Regions from separate parts of the Streptomyces johnsoniae genome, predicted to be linked through region 3. Evidence: riboswitches for the same ligand, from Rfam matches in the RefSeq annotation. Region 3 holds a riboswitch; each other region holds the start of a gene.

Region 1 (2,252 bases), on a different contig from region 3:
CAGCTCGGACTCCGGCTCCGGGGCGGGCGGGGTGTCCTCCCGGGTGCGGACGGGCCGGGGGCCGTCGCCGTCCGGTGGCGCCGGCTCTTCGGCGCCGCAGGCGGTGGCACCCAGCAGAACGACCAGCGTCGCGGCGCTCAACATCCTTGTCCCAGTGGTCACTTGGCCCCTCCGGCTGCGGTATTGCCGGATACTCTCTCAGACTGCGGATGGCCTCGGGCGGCTGGGAGGACCGGAGGGCCAAGGCTCCGGGGCGTGACCAGGGGCCGCGGGGGTGTCCCGCAGCAGGCGACGCGGCCACGGTGGTCGAGGCGGCCGGGTCCGACGATGCCCAAGCCGGGCGGCGACGCTCGTCGGCGTCGGGAACGCCGCGGTGTTCGCCGCGCGGAGCCCGGACGGGGCGGGTGAACGGGGGAGCGTTCACCCGCCCGTGCGGCCCGGCGGGCGGCCGCGGTCTACTCGGCCTCGGTCCAGGTGAGCGCAACGTCGTCGCCCTCGTCGAGGAGGAACTGGCAGCCGCCGACCGAGGTGGCGGTCCCGTTGACGGTGATCAGGTAGAAGTAGTCGGCGGTCTGGGCGTGCCCGGCTATCTCGGTCACCAGGTAGTCCTCGAACGACGCGTACACTTCCTCGGCGGCGGTCGGGTCGAGGGCGGAGGTGGGCTCGTCGAGAACGAGGACGGCGGGGTGGGCGGTGAGGACGGAGCCGATGGCGACGCGCTGCTGCTGCCCGCCGGAGAGGGTGCGCAGGGGGCGGTGCCGCAGGTCGGCGATGCCGAGCAGGTCGAGGGTCTCCTCGACGCGTTTGCGCATGGTGTCGGGACCGACCGCCAACTGCTCCATTCCGTAGGCGAGTTCTTCCTCGACGGTGTCGGTGACGAAGCCGGCGAGCGGGTCCTGGCCGACCACGCCGACCAAGTGCGCGAACTCCTGCGGGGAACGGCTCTGCGTGCTCTGCCCGGCGACGGTGACGCGGCCGGAGAGCCGACCGCCGGTGAAGCGCGGCACGAGTCCGTTGACCGCGCCGAGCAGCGTGGACTTCCCGGCGCCGGTGCGGCCGGCGACCAGGCACAGTTCGCCCTCGCCGATGTGCAGGCGGACGCCGCTGAGGGCCGGGCGCTGTGCACCGTGGTAGGCGAAGCCCACCTCGCCGAAGACGATCACGCGACGGCCTCCCTCGGCTGCGGGAGCGGCGGCGGGGCGAGGACGGCGGGCAGCAGCCCCGCGAGCACGGCGAGCGCCGGGAGCGCGGGCACCTCGGGCCAGGACAGCGGGGTGAGCGAGGGGTACAGGTCGGCGGGGTCTCCACGCCGCGGTCCGTGACAGTGGGAAGCGGTCTCACGTGCGGCGCGAGTGATCCGACTCACGGCACCCAGGCGGGCGCCGCTCACGGTTGCAGGTCAGTGCCGGATTCTCACCGGCTTCCCTCGGCCGTACGCGTATGCGGTTGTCGATCTGCCTTGCGGCAGACGTGAGTTCAGGTCTCGGTCCCCTCGGCCTGTTCCTGGGCGAACTCCTCGTCCTCGCCCGACCATTCGGCGGCCTCCGTGGGCGCGGGGCCAGGGGCCTGGGTGCCGCCGGGGGATGGCGTGGCCCCTTCGGTTTCCGCGCCCGGCGTCTCCCCCGGCTCCGCGGAGTCCTCGGCGCCGGGCTCGCCGGAGGCGCCGGGACGGGCCGGGCAGGGACCGGGAGGGCTAGAGTCGAAGGCATGGGTGAGGACGCGACGAGCGTGCGGGTCGATGCGTGGATCTGGGCGGTCCGGCTGGCCAAGACCCGGTCCGCGGCAGGCGCGGCGTGCCGGGCCGGGCACGTGCGGGTGAACGGCGAGCGGGTCAAGCCCGCGCACCCGGTGCGGACCGGCGACGAGGTGCGGGTGCGGCAGCCGGACCGGGAGCGGCTCGTCGTGGTGTCGCGGCTGCTGCGCAAGCGGGTCGGCGCGGCCGTCGCCGCCGAGTGCTTCGTGGACAACAGCCCTCCGCCGCCGCCCCGCGAGGTCACGGCGGCGCTGCCGGTGCGCGACCGGGGCACGGGCCGGCCCACCAAACGCGACCGCCGCGAGATGGAGCGGCTGCGGGGGCGGTAGCGCCGCGCGTCCCGGCGGTATCAGTCCGTCACGCGGCTGCCGCTGCGGTAGGCGAGGTCGTGGTACTCGGGGTGCCGCTCCAGCCAGCCGGAGATGAACGGGCAGGGCGCGAGCACCCGGAGCCCGCGGCTCCGCGCGTCGTCGAGCGCCGTTCTGGCCAGGCTGCTGCC
Region 2 (2,252 bases), on a different contig from region 3:
CACTCGCGGTGCGCGGCCAGTTCGCCCGCGGGGGCCGGGCGTGCGTGGCGGGTCATGACCTCCGCGGCGGGGGCCGTGGCCAGGTCCTCGCGGAGGGCGCCGAGCCGGTCGGCGGGCACGTAGTGGTCGGCGAGCCCGCAGGCGATGGCGTCCGCCGCGCCCACCGGGGCGCCGGTCAGGGCCAGGTGCGTGCCGAGCCGGCCGGGGGCGCGGGCCAGCAGGTGCAGGCCGCCGATGTCGGGTGCGAAGCCGATGCCCGTCTCGGGCATCGCGACGCGCGAGCGTTCGGTGACGACCCGCACGCTGCCGTGCGCGGAGATGCCGACGCCCCCGCCCATGACAATTCCGTCCATCAGGGCCACATACGGCTTGGGGTAGCGCGCGATGCGTGCGTTGAGGCGGTACTCGTCGCGCCAGAACGCCCGCGTGGGCCCGTTGTCGCCGGCCAGCGCGTTGCGGTGGATGGCGCGGATGTCGCCGCCGGCGCACAGCCCGCGTGGGCCCGCGCCTTCGATGACGACGGTGTGGACCGCGGGGTCTTCCGCCCAGGCGGTCAGCGCCCGGTCCAGGTGCTGGACCATGGGGTGGGTGAGTGCGTTGAGGGCCTCGGGCCGGTTCAGGGTGAGGCGGGCCGCGCGGCCCTCGGTGTGCAGCAGGACGGGGGCTTCTGCGGCCATCATGCGGTCCATGGTGTCGTGCGTTCCCCTCGGTCTCCGGTCGGGGTCTCGGACGATCTTCTCAATTCGCGGGCGCGGCCCCCGCGCCGGGGGCTGCGCGCGTTAGGCTGGCGGCGCAGCTGGTTCGCCCTGCCCGCCAGGCAGACGCGTCGCAAGAGGGAACCCGGTGGGAATCCGGGACTGCCCCGCAGCGGTGAGCGGGAACGACCGCCGTCTTGATGCACTGGGTCCGGCCGGGCCTGGGAAGCGACGGCCACTAGGTCTCTGCCTCTGGCAGAGGTGCCCGCGAGTCCGAAGACCTGCCACTGCCCGCGCGGGACCGATTCCGCGCGGTGATCGCGGTGACCTTCGAGGGCGGGTCGGCCTGGGCGAGCGCGGCGCGGCAACCACCGTGCGGCCGCCGCCCGTTCGCCATCCCTTCGCAGCCCTCGTCCGTCCCGGCGGTCAGCAGGAGACATGCTCGCGAAGGAGAGTTTCTTGACCACCAAGTCCGCAGCCGCGGCAGCACGGGCCACCGTGTACGGCTATCCCCGGCAGGGCAGCAACCGCGAACTGAAGAAGGCGACCGAGGGCTACTGGCAGGGCCGGGTCGCCGTGGAAGACCTGCGCGGCACCGCCGCCCGGCTGCGCCGCGCCACCTGGGAGCAGCTGTCGGAGGCGGGGATCGACGAGGTTCCCACCGGCCACTTCTCGCTGTACGACCACGTCCTGGACACCTCGGTGATGGTCGGCGCCATCCCGGACCGGCACCGCGCGGCCGTGGCCGCGAGCGCCCTCGACGGCTACTTCGCCATGGCCCGCGGCACGCAGGACGTCGCGCCGCTTGAGATGACGAAGTGGTTCGACACCAACTACCACTACCTCGTGCCGGAGCTGGGCCCCGACACGTCCTTCGCCGCGGACCCCGCCAAGCAGCTCGCCGAGCTGAAGGAGGCCATCGCGCTCGGCCTGACCGCCCGGCCCGTGCTGCTCGGCCCGGTCAGCTACCTGCTGCTGGCCAAGCCCGCCCCCGGCGTCGCGGGCGACTTCCCGCCCCTGGCCCTGCTGGAGCGGCTGCTGCCGGTGTACGCGGAGGTGCTGGCCGATCTGCGCGCGGCGGGCGCCCGCTGGGTGCAGCTGGACGAGCCCGCGCTCGTGCAGGACCGCAGCCCGTCCGAACTCGCCGCCGCCGCCCGCGCCTACGGCGAGCTGGGCGCGCTCGGCGACCGGCCGAAGATCCTGGTCGCCTCCTACTTCGACCGGCTGGGCCCGGCGCTGCCGCTCCTCGCCAAGACGCCGGTCGACGGGCTCGCGCTGGACTTCACCGGCAGGGCCGCCGCCAACCTCGGCGATCTGGCCGCCGCCGGCGGGCTGCCGGGCAAGCGCCTGGTCGCGGGCGTCGTCGACGGCCGCAACGTGTGGATCAACGATCTCGAACGCTCCCTGGCCACGCTGGCCACGCTCCTCGGCCTGGCCGACGGCGTAGACGTCGCCGCCTCCTGCTCCCTGCTGCACGTTCCGCTCGACACGTCGGCGGAACGCGACCTCGACCCGCAGATCGCCCGCTGGCTGTCCTTCGCCCGGCAGAAGGTCACC
Region 3 (2,252 bases):
GCGGATTACGCAGCAGCGACTGCATCACCGCCCCGCACACCGCGAGTCCCGCGCCGCACACGGCCGCCAGCAGGACGCGCGGCAGCCGTAGGTTCCACACGATCTCGTTCCGCAGCCTGGGGAGATCCGAGGTGCCCCAGCCCAGGCGGGCCGCGATGGTGGACCAGACGTCGCCGACGCCGATGGACGCCGGGCCGATGGTGACGGTCACGGCGACGGAGGCGCACAGCGCGGCGAGTCCGGCCCCCCACAGCAGACCCCCGCGGGTGGCCGGACGTATGCCGTGGCTCACTCCGCGAGCCCGTGCTCGCGCAGCGCCGCGGCCACCTGCTCGATGCCCTCGACGGTGCGGATGGTCGGGTCCATGGCCTGACCGCTGAGCAGGACGTACCGTTCGTTGCGGACAGCCGTCATGGTCCGGGTCACCGGGTGCGACTCCAGGAACGCGATCTTCTCCGCCGCGCTCTCGGCCGTCTGCGAGTCGCGGGCGAGGTCGCCGATCACCAGCACGTCGGGATCGCGGTCGGCGACCGTCTCCCAGTTGATCTGGGGCCACTCCTCGTGGGTATCGTCGAACACGTTCTCCGCGCCGAACGCGTCGGTGATGACGCCGGGAGCGCCGCAGCAGCCCGCCATGTAGGGGGCCTCGGAGTTGGCGAACCAGTACAGGAACGACACCCCGGACGCGTCGATGCCGGAGGTGGCCCGCGCCGCGCGTGCTTCGAGCTCGGCGACCAGCTCCTCGCCGCGCTCCTCTACGTCGAAGACCCTGGCCAGCTCGCGGACTTCGCCGTAGACCGTCTCCATGGTGAACGCCTGGGTGCGCACCCCGTCACCGTCGCCGCTGTTGTCCTTGCCGACGCAGTCGGCGGGGGACAGGTACGTGGGCACCCCCAGCTCCTCGAACTGCTCGCGGGTGGCCACGCCCCCCGTGCCGAGCAGGGAGCTGAAGGACGAGGAGACGAAGTCCGGTTCGGTGTCCAGGACCCGTTCGAAGGAGGGGGCGTTGTCGGCGAGCCGGGGCACCGACGCACCGGCCTCCGCCAGCGCCTCGGGCAGCGGGTCGGTCCAGGTGGCGGTGCCGACGATCCGGTCGGCGAGACCGAGGGACAGCAGGATCTCGGTGGTGCCCTGGGACAGCGAGACCGCCCGCCGGGGCGGGGCGGCGATCTCCACCGTCCGCCCGCAGTTGTCGAGCGTCAGCGGATAGCCGCTCTCCCCTGGCTGCGATGACGAGGGCGGCGAGGACGCGTCGGCACCGCAGGCGGTCAGGAGCAGAGCTCCCGAGAGGACCAGGACGGAAGGACGGACGAACTGCGCGACCGGCATGCACTTCCCCGGGTGTCGAGGGCTCGAACGCGGAACCCTGTCGGACGGTGTCCCTCCGCCGCACGACGCCGGGCGCGGAGGCCGCCAGCAGGTCTTCGGACTCGGGATCACCCGGACGAGGCGCCTTCCCGGACCGTGATCGTGGTCATGATCGTGGTCCAGTGGCCGCTGCCCCGCCCGTCCCCCTTACCGCTGCGCGTCAGTTCCGGATTCGCACCGGATTCCCTGACCCACGCACGTGTGGGTTCGACTGGCCCCGGCAAGCTATCACAGCGCGTCATTCCCCCCCGGCCGGGCCAGGCCAGGCCCGGCCAGGCCCGCCCAGGCCAGGCCCCGGCCGCCCCTGACCGGTGCGGGAAGCGATCAGTAGCGGCGCGGGAGACGGCTGCTGGCGAGCAGGGGAGACCGCCCGCACCGGCGGTACGTCAACGGGACGGCTCGGGGGCCGGTTATCCCGTTTGCCGGACGAGCGAGAGGCCGTCGACGGTGAAGCCGCCGGACCCCGAGGAGCGGACCGTCACGGTGACGGGCCCGGCGGGCAGTTCGATCCCGGTCAGCTCGTGCTCGGACCAGCCACCGGAGGAGGGGACCTCCAGAACGTTGTCGTTGCCGTCGGCGTCGGTGACCACGACCTCGCCGGCTTCCCCCCTGGCGGACAGGGACAGGGCGTAGGCGCCTTCGGGCACGTCGATCTCCTGCTGCGTGCCGCCGCCGCTGACCTGCAACGCGAACCGGCTGGAGTTCGCGCCGCCTTCGACGTTGGTCACGCTGCCGCCGGTGTTGGTCCACCCGGTCAGGTCCGAGACGATGATCCGGTCGGCCTGGAAGTCGGGGTTGAGGATGTAGTTGTTCTGCGGCCCGACCCGCCATTGGCCGGTTGCGGCGTTGAACTGCCACTGACTCATCGAATGGAACTGGAGCTC

Evidence for each region. A riboswitch is a leader RNA that binds a small molecule or an ion and turns the genes downstream of it on or off. The one in region 3 is predicted to bind cobalamin.
Region 1: another riboswitch for cobalamin. It lies ahead of RM779_RS24820 (ABC transporter ATP-binding protein); the one in region 3 lies ahead of RM779_RS16980 (ABC transporter substrate-binding protein).
Region 2: another riboswitch for cobalamin. It lies ahead of metE (5-methyltetrahydropteroyltriglutamate--homocysteine S-methyltransferase); the one in region 3 lies ahead of RM779_RS16980 (ABC transporter substrate-binding protein).

Annotation. Positions count from the first base shown of each region.
Region 1 covers NZ_JAVREV010000015.1:151,290-153,541, reverse strand. Annotated here, with positions in the region: gene RM779_RS24825 (hypothetical protein) at 1-162, opposite strand, end outside; partial or broken gene RM779_RS24820 (ABC transporter ATP-binding protein) at 618-1,163, opposite strand; cobalamin riboswitch at 1,300-1,426, opposite strand; gene RM779_RS24810 (RNA-binding S4 domain-containing protein) at 1,567-2,082, shown strand; gene RM779_RS24805 (GNAT family N-acetyltransferase) at 2,103-2,252, opposite strand, start outside.
Region 2 covers NZ_JAVREV010000015.1:212,996-215,247, forward strand. Annotated here, with positions in the region: gene RM779_RS25070 (enoyl-CoA hydratase/isomerase family protein) at 1-680, opposite strand, end outside; cobalamin riboswitch at 798-982, shown strand; gene metE (5-methyltetrahydropteroyltriglutamate--homocysteine S-methyltransferase) at 1,155-2,252, shown strand, end outside.
Region 3 covers NZ_JAVREV010000008.1:336,271-338,522, reverse strand. Annotated here, with positions in the region: gene RM779_RS16985 (FecCD family ABC transporter permease) at 1-292, opposite strand, end outside; gene RM779_RS16980 (ABC transporter substrate-binding protein) at 289-1,329, opposite strand; cobalamin riboswitch at 1,399-1,599, opposite strand; gene RM779_RS16975 (family 43 glycosylhydrolase) at 1,779-2,252, opposite strand, start outside.